3 regions of the Hydrogenophaga luteola genome follow, and region 2 is predicted to be linked to each of the others. Evidence: predicted binding sites of a transcription regulator. Region 2 holds the regulator's gene; each other region holds the start of a gene.
What was found. The regulator sigma-54, encoded in region 2, starts transcription at its own class of promoters, with help from an activator protein. The targets are predictions, from matches to a motif close to TGGCANGNAANCTGCTTT.
Positions count from the first base shown of each region.

Region 1: a site for sigma-54 is predicted at 3,522-3,539, ahead of ACFOPI_RS00430 (pilin). Genes of this name have one in related genera too.
Region 3: a site for sigma-54 is predicted at 2,028-2,045, ahead of ACFOPI_RS05355 (nitrate- and nitrite sensing domain-containing protein). Genes of this name have one in related genera too.

Region 1 is NZ_JBHRXX010000001.1:95,024-99,988, reverse strand. Features, by position in the region: gene ACFOPI_RS00445 (CHASE2 domain-containing protein) at 1-1,764, shown strand, start outside; gene ACFOPI_RS00440 (3',5'-cyclic-nucleotide phosphodiesterase) at 1,800-2,603, shown strand; gene ACFOPI_RS00435 (pilin) at 2,792-3,343, shown strand; gene ACFOPI_RS00430 (pilin) at 3,576-4,124, shown strand; gene tfpZ (TfpX/TfpZ family type IV pilin accessory protein) at 4,212-4,965, shown strand, end outside.
Region 2 is NZ_JBHRXX010000004.1:160,529-165,493, reverse strand. Features, by position in the region: gene ACFOPI_RS09940 (THUMP domain-containing class I SAM-dependent RNA methyltransferase) at 1-1,157, opposite strand, end outside; gene ACFOPI_RS09935 (RNA polymerase factor sigma-54) at 1,154-2,773, opposite strand; gene lptB (LPS export ABC transporter ATP-binding protein) at 2,786-3,535, opposite strand; gene lptA (lipopolysaccharide transport periplasmic protein LptA) at 3,571-4,170, opposite strand; gene ACFOPI_RS09920 (thiol:disulfide interchange protein DsbA/DsbL) at 4,347-4,965, opposite strand, start outside.
Region 3 is NZ_JBHRXX010000002.1:330,410-335,374, reverse strand. Features, by position in the region: gene ACFOPI_RS05370 (cytochrome D1 domain-containing protein) at 1-44, opposite strand, end outside; gene cobA (uroporphyrinogen-III C-methyltransferase) at 312-1,154, shown strand; gene ACFOPI_RS05360 (substrate-binding domain-containing protein) at 1,238-1,933, shown strand; gene ACFOPI_RS05355 (nitrate- and nitrite sensing domain-containing protein) at 2,057-3,340, shown strand; gene ACFOPI_RS05350 (CmpA/NrtA family ABC transporter substrate-binding protein) at 3,683-4,960, shown strand.

The sequences.
Region 1 (4,965 bases), on a different contig from region 2:
AACGAATCCGGCGGGCGGAGGTCCGGGGCCTTGCCCGAGCCTGTGCTCAGGCGCAGCGACCTGGGGGGGCGTACTCTTCGGGCCACACAGTGGACGGGCTACGGCGCCAATCTGCCTGGCCTGGCGGCTGCGGCGCCGCTGGCGGGGTTTTTCAATGCTGTACCCGGTGACGACGGAATGGTCCGCTCCCTTCCCCTGCTGGCCGAGCTCGACGGGGCTTACTACGAATCCTTGTCCCTCGCGATGTTCCGGACGATCACCGGCATGCCGACGGTGGAGCCGCGTTATCCGCCACAGCCGCCGGTGGGCGACCGCTATGACCTGGCCCACAGCATCGCATTGCGCAAGGAAGGCGGAACACTGGAGATCCCGGTGGATGACCGATTGGCGGTGCTAGTGCCTTTCCGCGGGCCTGGAGGTCCTCAGGGAGGGGCGTTCCGCTATGTTTCGGCGTCCGATGTGCTGGCCAACCGGGTCGCGCCCGAGGTCCTGCGGGATCGCATCGTGCTGCTCGGCACCACCGCACCCGGTTTGCTGGACCTGCGCGCCACACCCGTGGGCGAGGCCTATCCCGGTGTCGAAACCCACGCCAACGTACTGACGGCGCTGATGGATGGGCGCATGATCGCCCGGCCCGACTACGCCGCGGGGTATGAACTGGTCGTGCTGCTGGTGGCTGGTCTGGTGCTGGCGTTCGGACTGCCCCAATTGGGCGCAGCGGGTGCCGTAGGCTTGAGTCTGGCGGTATTCGCCGCCGTGGCGGGGCTCAACACCTGGCTGTACCTGGGCCACGGCCTGGCACTTCCCATGGCCGGAACCCTGGTGATGGCTGGGCTTACCTTCGTCATCAACATGAGCTACGGCTACCTGGTGGAAAGCCGGGCCAAGCGGGAGCTGGCGCAACTGTTCGGCACCTACGTCCCGCCGGAGCTGGTGGACGAGATGGTCAGGGACCCCGACAGCTACAGCATGGAAGCCAGCACCCGGGAGCTGACCGTGCTGTTCTGCGACATGCGCGGTTTCACGGCCATCGCCGAAACCATGCCGCCCACGGGGCTGCAAGCGCTGCTCAACACCGTGTTCAGCCGACTCACACGGGTGATTCGCCAGCACCGCGGCACCATCGACAAATACATGGGCGATTGCGTGATGGCCTTCTGGGGAGCCCCTGTCGAAACCCGGGGGCACGCCGCACTGGCCGTGCTGACTGCGCTGGACATGGCGGCCGAGATCGCGGCCATCAACCGCGAGCGCGCGGCGGTACATCTGCCCGACATCGGCGTGGGCATCGGCCTGAACACCGGTGACATGTGCGTGGGCGACATGGGCTCGGACGTGCGGCGCAGCTACACAGTGGTCGGCGACGCTGTGAACCTCGGAGCGCGGCTGGAGGGGTTGACCCGTGTGTACGGCGTCGATGTGGTGGCCAGCGAATCCACGCGCCGCCAGGCGCCCGACTTTGTCTGGCAGGAGCTCGACCGTGTGCGTGTCAAGGGCAAGGCACAGGCCGTGGCCATCCACACGCCGCTGTGCGCTGCTGATCAGCTGACGCCGGAACTTTCAGACGAGTTGAAAGAATGGGAGCAGGCCCTGAAGGCCTGGCGCCAACAGAACTGGGACCGCTGCCTTGCTCATTTGGAGAAGCTGCAGCGGAAGAATGCCAAAAAAGTCCTTTACCGGCTCTACGCCGAACGGGTAGTCTCCATGCGGGTCGAGCCTCCGCCCCCGGACTGGGACGGCTCCACCGCGTTCGACACCAAATAAACCGCCCGAACGGGCCACCAACTCCTGGAACATTGATGAGGGTACGCGTACTGGGCTGCTCAGGCGCCATTTCGCAAGGCTGCCGGACCACCTCCTTCCTGCTCGATGACGACGTGCTCGTCGACGCCGGCACCGGGGTGGGCGACCTCAGCCTCGACGAAATGGCGCGGGTCGACCATGTGCTGCTCACCCACTCCCACCTTGACCACGTGGCCAGCCTGCCCCTGATGCTCGATGCGGTGGCCGCGCGGCGGCTGGCGGCCGGCGCTGCGCCGCTGGTGGTGCACGCCCTTCCAGGCACGATCTCCGCGCTGAAGGTGCACATCTTCAACAACCTGATCTGGCCCGATTTTTCGACCATTCCCAGTGCCGAGACCCCGCTGATGCGCTTCGTGCCGATCACCGTGGGCGAGCTGCTGTGCGTGGGGGGCAAAGACATCGAAGTGCTGCCGGCGGTGCACACCGTGCCCGCGGTGGGTTACGCGGTGAACAGCCCCAGCGGCCACTGGGTGTTCAGCGGCGACACCGAGCGCAACCCGGCGTTCTGGCAGCGCGTCAACCGGATCGATGTGGCCATGCTGATCATCGAGACCGCCTTCAGCGACCGCGAGCGCGAACTGGCCCAGCGAAGCCTGCACCTGGCGCCCAGCTCGCTGGCCGACGAACTGGACCAGATCGACCGCAGCCGCCGCTTCCCGATCTACATCACGCACACCAAGCCGGCCGAGACCGGGCTGATCATGGAAGAGATTCGCCGCTTCGACGACGCGCCGAACCGGGCCGATGACGTGCGCCACGACATCCGCTGGCTCAGCGCTGGGCAGACCTTCGACCTCTGACAAATTTTGTCCCGCGAACGGCGGGTGACAAAAATTGTCAGTGACTGCCGGCGACAGAGGACACAAATCGTCACTGGTCGGGGGCGGTGCGTGAAAAAGCACGCAAAAAGCAGGGCAAATCGGGTTGGCACGCTCCATGCGATGACACACCCGTCCTCAACCCACAACCCCCTCCAAGGAGTTTTTCAATGAAGCGTTCCCTGCAAAAAGGTTTCACCCTGATCGAACTGATGATCGTGGTGGCCATCATCGGTATCCTGGCTGCGGTGGCGCTGCCGGCGTATCAGGACTACACGATCCGCGCCCGTATCACTGAAGGTCTGTCGGTTGCCGCCGATGCAAAAACTCAGATCGGCACCAGCGCGACCACCGCGACCGAGCTGACAGCACTGGCCACTTCGTGGAACGCGCAAGGCGGTAGCACGGGCGCGACCAGCAAGTATGTGTCCAGCGTGCGGATGGATGCCACCACGGGTGAGATCACGGTGACCTACAACCGGGAAAACGTGGGTGCCATTCCCGACGGCGCGACACTCAATCTGAAGCCCTTCATGTCCGTGGGCACCAGCAACTTCGTGGCGCTCGATACCGCATTGGGTGCCGGCTACTCCGGCGAGACCGGTGCCATCGATTGGGCCTGCGCATCGGTTGCCAATACCGTGGCAACGGCTCGTGGCATGGCCACCGGCCTCACGGCGGGTACTCTGCCTGCCAAGTTCGCGCCCAGCGAGTGCCGCTGATAGAAGCACATTGATCTCAGGTTGACTGATGTCAAGGGGGCACTGCGGTGCCCCTTTTTTTGTCAGTTTCTGATGAGTTAAGTCGATACTGAGCCTGTCGATTGTGTGAGAGCGTCAATGGGATTAATGAACTGCTTGCGGATGGAATGACGTATCTCTTTGGAGAAGTCTTAGCGCCTGGCATGCAACCTGCTTATTTTGGAATCACGAAAATACATTCTTTGAGGTGCAAATGAATTCCAACTACCATCGAGGATTCACGCTGATTGAATTGATGATCGTGGTTGCGATCATTGGCATCTTGGCGGCTGTTGCGCTACCTGCATACCAAGACTACACCATCCGTTCACGCATTGTCGAGGGGCTTTCACTGGCTTCCGATGCTAAGCAGGCGGTGGCCACTGCTGCATTGACACAGACTGAGTTGGCGGCTGTGGCTGGCTCCTACAATGAGGCCAATGGAAGCAATGGGCTTACGAGTAAGTACGTGAGTGGTGTTCAGATTGATGCGACAACCGGTGAAATATCGATTACCTTCAATCGTCAAAACGTCGGTGCAATTCCTGATGATTCGGTGATGATGCTCAAGCCTTTTGTATCTGTTGGCAGTGATTTTGTGGCGCTCGACACCGTGCTGTCTTCAACCTATTCCGGCGAGACCGGTTCCGTCGACTGGGCCTGCGCATCTTCTGCAAATACTGTAGCTACAGCCAGGGGAATGACCATCAGTATTCCCGCCAATGCGCTGCCCTCCCGGTTTGCGCCTACCGAATGTCGATGACGCCTGCATCGTCGTTGCACAATTTCAGGGAAGTGTGAGGTTCGCGTAGGATTGGGGGACTGGACTTGTTGTTGCTTGTGTGTGCGAATGACTGACTCGCGTTTTCTCAATACATTGGGCACCAGAGCCAAGGCAGCAGGAGTGCATCTGGTGCTGTCTGCATCCGTGGCTTCGGTGTTGGCTGTGCTCGTATTCGGCTTCTGGTACCCGGCTGATTACCGTATGTTGGCAGGGGGAACAGACCTCTTCCTGATTGTCATGATGGTGGATGTCGTGCTCGGGCCACTTCTGACATTTGTCGTTTTTGACCGCTCAAAAGGCTGGCGTCATCTCAAGCGGGATCTTGCGGTCATTGCGCTCCTTCAGGTACTGGCCTTGTCGTATGGGCTTCACGCGGTGTACCTGGGGCGGCCAGTCGCGCTTGCATTCGAATTTGATCGCTTTCGAGTGGTTTCTTTTGCAGAGGTGGTGGAAGACGAGCTGCCTCAGGCCCTGCCCATGTTTCAGCGTCTGCCCATGAATGGGCCCATGCTGCTTGCAGTGCGAAAATCGCGTACACCGGAAGAGCGCTCCGATGCATTGAATGCTGCGATTCTCCAGGGAATCGACAACAGTCAGCGCCCGAAGTTCTGGGTTCCGTACGATGAAGAGGCTCGAGCCGCAGCGGTGTCTGCCGGACGGACACTGGACGTTCTGGTGTCCAGATATCCAGCGGCTAAGGCCGCTGCTGAGCAGCTGTCTGCATTGACTGACACTCACGAAGAACAAAGCGGTTTGCGCTTTCTGCCCGTTCGTGCCAAACACGATGCGGTGGCCGTTTTGCGTCGAGATGGAGAAATTG
Region 2 (4,965 bases):
TTCCAATGCGCCGCCAGGCGCTGGAAGAAGTCGCTGCCGTCGCTGCCATCGGCCATCTGGACGCTCTCGCGGCCCAGGCCTGGTTCGGGCGCGGCCTTGGCGCCCACGGTGAAGGTGCGGGGCGCGCGCGCGCCGCGTTCGGCCGCGCGCACCTGGGCGCTCTGCCCCGCCACGCCAGCCGCCGCAATGCGCTCGCCATAGGGCGGGTTCAGCAGCATCACACCCGGCTTGTCGGTGGGCGGCATGCGCTGCAGCGCGTCGCCGCCGCGCAGTTCCATCGCAAAGGCCACGCCCGCGCGCTCGGCGTTGCGTTGCGCGAAGTCGACCATGCGGAAGGCCACGTCGCTGCCGAACACGATGGGCTTGCGTCCGGCGGGCCAATCGCGGCGCTGCTTGGCGGCCTCGTCCTTGAGCGCGTGCCAGACGTGCGGCTGGAACGGCAGCAGCTTCTCGAAGGCGAAACGCCGCTGCAGGCCGGGCGCCACGCGCAGCGCGATCTGCGCCGCCTCGATGGCCACCGTGCCGCTGCCGCAGCAGGGGTCGTACAGCGGCACGATGTCGTCCAGCGACTCGGCTTCGGCGCCATTCCAGCCGGTGGCGGCGATCATGGCCGCGGCCAGCGTTTCCTTCAGCGGCGCATCACCCTTGTCCTCGCGCCAGCCGCGCTTGAACAGAGGCTCGCCCGAGGTGTCGATGTAGAGGCTCACCGTGTCGGTGGTCAGGTGGGCGTAGAGTCGCACATCGGGCCAGGTGGTGTTGACGCTGGGGCGTTCGCCGCGTTTGTCGCGGAAGCGGTCGCAGACCGCGTCCTTGATCTTGAGCGCCGCGAAGTTCAGGCTCTTGAGCGGGCTGTGCTGGGCCGTGACCTCGACCTTGATGGTCTGCTGCGGGGTGAACCAGATCTCCCACGCGACCTCGCTGGCCGCGGCATAGAGGTCGTTCTCGCTGCGGTAGCCGCCGTGCCAGAGCTGCACCAGCACACGCTGGGCGAGCCGGCTGTGCAGGTTGAGTTTGAGCGCGTCGCGCCACGAGGACTGCAGCGCCACGCCAGCGCGCGACTTCTGCACAGCGGTCTCGCCGGTGATGCGGGTGACCTCGGCCGCGAGGTAGTCTTCCACCCCTGCGGCGCAAGGAAGGAACAGGGAAAGGGAGTTCAAAGCGCTTTTCTCAGGTTCGCGGGCGCGATGCGCAGCGCCTCGCGGTATTTCGCGACCGTGCGGCGCGCGCACTCGATGCCCTGCTCCTTGAGCAGGTCCGAGAGCTGGTTGTCCGACAGCGGTTTGGACGGCTCTTCGGAGGCAATGAACTGCTTGAGCAGCGCACGCACCGCGGTGCTCGACGCATTGCCGCCGGTCTCGGTGCCCAGGCTGGAGCCGAAGAAGTACTTCAGTTCGTAGGTGCCGAACGGCGTGGCCATGTACTTGGCCGTGGTCACGCGGCTGATCGTGGACTCGTGCAAACCCAGCTCGTCAGCGATCTCGCGCAGCACCAGCGGGCGCATGGCGAGCTCGCCGTGCATGAAGAAGTTGCGCTGGCGCTCGACGATGGCCGAGGACACACGCAGGATGGTGTCAAAGCGCTGCTGGATGTTCTTGATGAACCAGCGCGCTTCCTGCAGCCGTTGCTGCATGGCCGCGTGGCCGGCTTCGCCGCCGGCCTCGCGCCGCCCCCGCAGGGCGTTGGCGTAAACGTCGTGCACGCGCAGGCGCGGCATCACCTCGGCGTTGAGCGAGACCTTGAAGCCGCGACCGGCGCGGGTGACGATCACGTCGGGCACCACCACGTTGCGCTCGACGTCGACGAAGCGGCGCCCCGGCTTGGGCTCGAGCCGCGCGATCAGCGTCAGCGCCGCACGCACGGTCTCGTCGTCGTGCCCGGTGGCCGCACACAGGCGCTTGATGTCGCGCTTGGCCATCAGCTCCAGCGGCTGCTCGCAGATCGCCAGCGCCGCACGGGCCGCCGGCGTGTTGCGCAGGTCCATGATCTGCAGCCGCAGGCACTCCCCCAGGTCGCGCGCGCCCACGCCCGTGGGCTCCATCTGCTGCAGCCACTGCAGGGCGATGCCCAGGCGCCGCTCGATCGCCTCGACCTCGTCGAAGCGCGGTTCCTCATCGGCGGGCCGGCCGGCGGTCAGCCGCCAGCAGGCGCGGGCCAGCTCGTGCAGGCTGTCCTCCAGATAGCCATCGTCGTTGAGCGACTCGATCAGGAAGTACAGCGCCGCGCTGTCCTCGTCCGAGAGGCGCAGGCAGCGCGCCTGGTCGTGCAGCTGGTCCTGCAGGCTGACCGGCACACGGGCCAGGTCGGCGGCGGTGGCGGTGTCGTCGTCTTCGCTGCCGGAGCCGCTGTTGCGCGCAGGCGCTTCGCCCCCCCACTCGCTGTCGTCGGGCGCCATCTCGACCGTGCCGTCGCCTTCCCAGCTCTCTTCGACCGGGGTCGCACCGTCCAGCCGGCTCTCGACGTCGTCGCCGGTGCTGTCCGCGCTGTCGGCCGGGGCGGTGCGGGTGTCCGGCTCGGCGCTGCGCGGCTCAACCACCGGCTGCGCCGCTTCTTCCAGTTGCTCGCCGGCCACCACCGGCGCGTCCGCCGTCTGAACGCCGAAATCCTCGCGATCGGCCAGCTCCTCGCCACGTTCCAGGAACGGGTTCTCGTCGAGCATCTGCTCGACCTCCTGGGCCATCTCCAGCGTGGACAGCTGCAGCAGCCGGATCGACTGCTGCAGTTGTGGCGTCAGCGCGAGGTGCTGCGACACCCGCAGCGACAGACCTTGCTTCATCCGCTCATCCCGTCACATGCGGAAGTTCTCGCCGAGGTAGACGCGGCGCACCTCGGCGTTTTCAATGATTTCGGCGGTGGTCCCGCTGGCCAGCACATGACCGTCACTGATGATGTAGGCGTGGTCACAGATGCCCAGGGTTTCGCGCACGTTGTGGTCGGTGATCAGCACACCGATGCCGCGCGACTTGAGGAAGCTGATGATGTGCTGGATTTCCAGCACCGCGATCGGGTCGATGCCGGCGAAAGGCTCGTCCAGCAGGATGAACCGCGGGCGGGTGGCCAGCGCGCGGGCGATCTCCACGCGCCGGCGCTCACCGCCCGAGAGGGCGGGCGCGGGCGAATCGCGCAGGTGGTCGACGCGCAGCTCCTTGAGCAGCTCGTCCAGGCGGGCGTCGATCTCGCGCGCGGACAGCGGCTGGCCGTTGGCGTCCTGCTGCAGCTCCAGCACCGCGCGCACGTTCTGCGCCACCGTCAGCTTTCGGAAGATTGATGCTTCCTGCGGCAGGTAGCCCAGGCCCAGCCGGGCGCGCCGGTGGATGGGCAGGGATTCGATGCGGTGGTCGTCCAGCAGGATTTCGCCACCATCGGCCCGCAGCAGGCCGACGATCATGTAGAACGAGGTGGTTTTGCCGGCACCGTTGGGACCGAGCAGACCGACCACCTCGCCCTTGTCCACCGACAGGGATACGTCCTTGACCACCTTGCGGCTGCCATAGGACTTCTTGAGCCCTCTGACCTCCAGACGGCTGTGCGACACCATGTCGCCCGAAGGGCTGGCGCTGGCGACGGTCTCCGTCACTTCTTGGGCTCGGTGATCTTGCCGCTGGGGCGCAGCTTCGCCGGATCGGTCGCTGGAGCGGCGGGACCGTTCTTCTCCTCTTCCGGGATCGGCGTGAGCATGGCGCGCACGCGGCCGGTGGGATTGGCTGCCGTCTTGCTGGTGTCGCCACCCTTGACCGTGAACACCTCGGTCAGGCTGTTGTAGAGGATCTCGGTGCCTTCGCTCACGTCGTTGAGCAGGGTGCCGCGGTAGCGGCGCAGCACCGCGCGGCCGGTGAACAGCACCGTCTGAGCCTTGCTGTCGTATTCGATGCGGTCGCCTTCGCCCTCAATCCACTCGTCCAGACCTTCCCGTTTCTGGCGGAAGAAGCCGGCCTTCTCGGGCGTTCCCAGCAGCAGACCGTACTGGTTGCCCTGCGGGTCCTGGCGCACGTCCAGTTTGGCACCACGCATCAGGATGGTGCCCTTGGTGATCAGCACATTGCCGGTGAACACGCTGGTCTGGCGCGCCTCTTCGTAACGCAGCGCATCGGCCTCCACGTTCATGGGCTTGTCCTTGTCGGCCTTTTCGGCCTGCGCCAGCAGGGGCAGCGTCAGGCCAATGACGGCCAACATCCGGGCGATGGAACGGGGGGTTGGTGCGTGTAGGTGCATGGCGTATGAGGGCACAAATCTTGCATTCATTGTAGCGGTGCCCAAGCCGTTTCGCGGCAGCGGCGGCACATTGTTCCCGCCATGAAAGCAGGAAGCCCGCACAGGCGGGCTTCAAGAAGAGAAGTGACAGAAACCGGTCAGCCTTTGCGGGCCTCGGCGATCAGCGAGTCGGCCACCAGCAGAGTGCGCGGCCCCTGTCCACCCACATAGAACTTGCCGGCGATGCCCAGGGCGGGCGTGCCTTCTACCTGGTAGGCGTCCTGCAGACCGACGGCCTTCTTGGACAGCTCGGCGGCCTGACCGTTGAAGATGCCCAGAAACTGCTCGCGGTTCACGCCCTGCTTTTCGATCCAGGCGGTGATGGCGGGTGTCGTTGTCAGAGGCAGGCGCTCTTCATGGATGGCCTTGAACACCTTGACGTGCAGCGTGTCCACCAGGTTCATGGCCTCCAGCGTGAAGTACAGGCGCTGCATCGGCACGAAGTTCTGGTTGAAGGCCACCGGCATGCGGCGCACCGTGACGTGGGCCGGCTTGCGCTTGATCCACTCGCCGAAGACTGGCTCGAAGTTGTAGCAGTGGATGCAGCTGTAGGCAAAGAACTCGACCACCTCGACCTGCCCCGCCGGGCTCTCGGTCGGTGCTGGCTTGGCCAGGCGCTGGAAGTCGGTGCCTTCCTTGAAGGCCACGCGCTGGGCCAGTGCCGGCGACAGGGCCAGTCCGCTGGCGGTGGCGGCACCAGCCACCAGGAGGCTGCGC
Region 3 (4,965 bases), on a different contig from region 2:
TGCGCGAACGCGCCGGTGCCGATCAGTGCCGCCATCGCCAGCATCGTCAGGCGAATCGTGGTGCGGGATCTCATGGTGTTCTCTCTCCGTCGTGGATCAGCGTTTGAAGTGGCCGTCCCTGCAAGGGCGCTGTGCCCGCTCGCCTGGCTGCTGTCCATGGCCGGTGCGAGCAGGCACATGCTCTGCCCGCGCGCAGGCCTTGTCCTTGAACTGGTTCAAGGACGGCCGCGCGCGGCGTCCGAACAATGGGCCTCACAACAACGGTCGGTCTGGCGGTGCAGCCGGGCCGCCACCCCACGACGGAGCGAGCCATGAACCTGGTCAACCTGATCACCCCCGCGCGGCCTGCCGCCACCGACGGCTCCGACGCGCCTCCGGGCAGGGTCACGCTGGTGGGTGCGGGCCCGGGCGACCCGGAACTGCTGACGGTGAAGGCGGTGAAGGCGCTGCAGGCGGCGCGGCTGGTGCTCTACGACCACCTGGTCAGCCCGGCGGTGCTGGAACACCTGAGCCCCGACGCGGAACGCATCTATGTGGGCAAGGAAAGCTCGCGCCACACCCTGCCGCAGGCCTCGATCATCGAATTGATGGTGCAACTGGCGCGCAGCGGGCGCCCGCTGCTGCGGCTCAAGGGCGGCGACGGCTACATCTTCGGCCGCGGCGGCGAAGAGGCCCAGGCGCTGGCCGCAGAAGGCATTCCGTTCACCGTGGTCCCGGGCCTCACGGCCGCGCAGGGCGCCGCGGCGTCGGTCGGCATTCCGCTCACGCACCGCGACCATGCGTGCTCGCTGGTGCTGGCCACCGGCCACCTGCGCGACGGCCAGGGGCTGGACATGGACTGGGCCATGCTCGCGCGCCCGCGCCAGACCGTGGTGCTCTACATGGGCGTGAACAACCTGCCCGAGATCTGCCGCCAGCTGATCTCCCACGGCCTGTCGCCGCAGACGCCGGCCGCGCTGGTCGAGAAAGCCACCCTGCCCGACGAACGCTGCATCACCGGCACGCTGGCCGAGCTGCCCGCGCTGGCGCTGCGCCACCAGGTGCGGCCGCCGGCGCTGATCATGGTCGGCGGGGTGGTGTCGGTGCGTGCGCAGCTGGTGCCGACCGCGGCGGTGGCGGTGGCGCCGCTGGCGCAGCTCCATGCCGCGGCCTGATATCAGAAAGAACGCCGCCCCAGGGGCCAGGCGGCAGCGGCTTTGATACGCTGGCGGGCCCTGTCAACCCGCCCGCCGCCACCATGCCGACCACGTCCCTGACCCTGATCTCTTCCATGGCCACCAAGGCCCTGCTGGCCGACCTGGTGGCCGCGTATTCGGCGCAGCACCCGGAGGTGGCGGTCGCCGTCACCTCGGTCGGCGGCGTCGATGCGGCCAAGCGGGTCGTGGCCGGCGAGGCCTTCGACATCGTGGCCCTGGCCTCGGACGCGATCGAAAAGCTGGCCGCCAGCGGCCACGTGGCCGGTGACAGCCGCGTGGACATGGTGCATTCGGCCGTGGCCGTGGCCGTGCCGGCCGGCGCCCCGCGGCCCGACATCGCCACCGAAGACGCGCTCAAGGCCGCCGTGCTCGCCGCGCCCACGCTCGGCTACTCCACCGGCCCCAGCGGTGTGCAGCTGGCCAGGCTGTTCGAGCGCTGGGGCATCGCCGAGCAGATCGCACCACGCATCGTCACGCCGCCGCCCGGCACCTCGGTGGGTTCACTGGTTGCCAAGGGCGAGGTCGCCCTGGGTTTCCAGCAGCTCAGCGAGATGACGGGCGTGGCGGGCATCGACGTGATCGGCGGCCTGCCCGAGGCGGTGCAGATCGTCACCACCTTCTCGGCGGCGCGCGCCACGGTGAGCGCTCAGCCGGATGCCGTACAAAAGTTCCTGTCGTTTCTGTCCAGCCCGCAGACCGCCGACCTCAAGCGCCGGCACGGCATGAAGGCCGTTTAACCCCCCACGCTCCGCCGCTGCGCGGGTCGCTGCCCCCCAGGGGGGCTGATCCGGCTTGGGGCGGCCCGGCGCCGGATCGCTGGCCATTCTTCGGCGGCACGAATGTTGCTGCCGCCCCAGGGCATGAAATCGGCCTTCTGTTTCCTCATTGCCGCCAAGCGCTGCGAAATCGCCGGCCTGCAACAGCTGGCGCTGACCAGTGCCCTGGTCAACGCCACCGGCCGCTTCATCCACGCGCTGCAGCGCGAGCGCGGCCTGTCCAACCTGTATCTCGCCTCGCAGGGCCAGTACTGGGCCGATGAGCGCCTGGCGCAGGTGGCGCGCTGCGACGAGCTGCAGGCCGAGGTGCGCGCCGCCTTCGACACCCTGGACACCGAGACCCCGCGCGCCGGCAACGGCGCCCGCCTGTTCAGCCGCATCGCCTACGTGCTGCAGGGCCTGGACGCCCTGCTGTTGCTGCGCCAGCGCGTGCAGACACAAGCTTGGAGCGCCGCCCGCGCCACCGCCGGGTACATCCGGCTGATCAACGGCCTGCTGGCCGTTGTGTTCGAGGCCGCCGACAGCGCCTCGGACCCCGACATCTCGCGCCGCCTGGTGGCTCTGTTCAACTTCATCCAGGGCAAGGAGTTCGCCGGCCAGGAGCGCGCCACCGGATCGGCACTGTTTGCGGCGGGCTGCGCGCAGGCCGACGGCCAGCAGCGCCTCCTGCACCTGATCGACTCGCAGGAGCGCTGCCTGCAGGTGTTCGCCGACTTCGCCAGCGAGCCGCTTCGCGAGGCCTGGGCCGCCGTGCAGCGTCACGACACGCAGGCCTCGCTGGAGCGGCTGCGCCGCATCCTCGCCACCTCGCTGCCCGGCGGCCCACTGGACACAGGCCTGAGCCAGATCTGGTTCGACGCCTGCACCGCCCGCATGGACACCATGAAAACGGTAGAGGACGCGCTGGCTGCCGAGCTGGAGGCCCTGTGCCACCAGCGCCTGGCGGCCGCCACCCGCGACCTGGCCGATTTCCAGAAGTGGCAGCGCGCCGAGTCGCTGGGCGAAGACCTGCCGGACCACGGCGACTTCTTCGACGAGGGGCACGCCGTTCCCGCGCCGCCGGTGAGCCTGGCGCACCCGGTGCAGGCCTACGGCCCGCAGGTGGAGCGCTCGATCCTCGAACTGGTGCACGAGCAGGCGCTGCGCCTGCAGCAGATGGGTGACGAGCTGGACATGGTCCGCGCCAGCCTGAACGAACGCAAGATCGTCGAGCGCGCCAAGGGCCTGCTGATGGCGCACCGGCAGCTGAGCGAACACGAGGCGCACAAGACCCTGCGCCAGATGGCGATGAACCAGAACCGGCGCCTGGTGGACGTGGCGCAGGCGGTGCTGGCCATGGCCGAAATCCTGCCGCCGGGTCTGCGCTGAGCCGCCCTGCTGCGGCGCACAAAAGCTGTGCCGCACCACAACAGCGCACCAGTTTGAAGCCGTCCCGGCCCCCTTCCAGCGACGGAGCCTGCTCCGCGTTCTTCGAAAAATGCAGCCAATTCAAAGAGTTACGCCTTAGCCGGAGCTAACCAGCACAAGCTGGCACGGTCCGTGCTGAGGGATGGACAACGGGACGTGCCAATGGCGGCACACCCTCCCGACCGTCTCAGGACACTCAGGACAACGGCGTCCATTTCTCGCCCCCGACAGGGGGGCCTGGAATGGGCGCCGTTTTTGTTTTTCGGTTTCCGTTTTCTGGTTTTTTCTTCACAGGAGTTGAGCATGAACGACCACCGCGCCACGACACCCGAGACCGCCGCCGCGCCCGCCGCCGACTGTGGCTCGCGCCGCGACTTCATCAAGAAGGGTGCGGCCGCCGCCACCTTCTTCTCCACCCTGGGCCACAGCGGTGTCTGGGCCGCCGGCTCCGACGCGCCGGAGAAGACCGAGGTCAAGATCGGTTTCATCCCGCTGACCGACTGCGCCAGCGTGGTGATGGCCAGCGTGCTGGGCTTCGACAAGAAATACGGCGTGACCATCGTCCCCACCAAGGAGGCGAGCTGGGCTGGCGTGCGCGACAAGCTGGTCAACGGCGAACTGGACTTCGCCCACGTGCTCTACGGCCTGGTCTACGGCGTGCACATGGGCACGGCTGGTCCCAAGAAGGACATGGCCGTGCTGATGAGCCTGAACAACAACGGCCAGGCGATCACGCTGTCCAAGGCGCTGGCCGACAAGGGCGCGGTGGACGGCCCGTCCCTGGCCAAGGTGATGGCCGCCAACCCGCGTGAGTACACCTTCGCCGGCACCTTCCCGACCGGCACCCACGCCATGTGGATGCACTACTGGCTGGCCGCCGCCGGCATCAACCCGCTCTCGGGCGCCAAGCTGATCACCGTGCCGCCGCCGCAGATGGTGGCCAACATGCGCGTGGGCAACATGGATGGCTTCTGCGTGGGCGAGCCCTGGAACCACCGAGCCATCATGGACGGCATCGGCATCACCGCCAACACCACGCAGGACCTCTGGAAGGACCACCCCGAGAAGGTGCTGGGCACCACGGCCGAGTTCACCAAGAAGTACCCCAACACGACGCGCGCCGTGATGATGGCCGTGCTCGAAGCCAGCAAGTGGATCGACGCCGGCCTGCAGAACAAGTTGAAGATGGCCGAGACCGTGGCGCAGAAGGCCTACATCAACACCGGTGTGGACGCGATCAACCAGCGCATCCTGGGCCGCTACCAGAACGGCATGGGCAAGACCTGGGACGACCCCAACCACATGAAGTTCTTCAACGACGGCAAGGTCAACTTCCCCTACCTGTCCGATGGCATGTGGTTCCTCACGCAGCACAAGCGCTGGGGCCTGATCAAGAGCCACCCCGACTACCTGGGCATCGCCAAGCAGGTCAACCAGGTCGATCTGTACAAGTCGGTTGCCAGCGCCATGGGCATCAGCGTGCCCAAGGACCCGATGCGCAGCAGCAAGCTGATGGATGGCGTGGTGTGGGACGGCAAGGACCCCGCCAAGTACGCCGACTCCTTTGCCATCAAGGCCTGACCCTT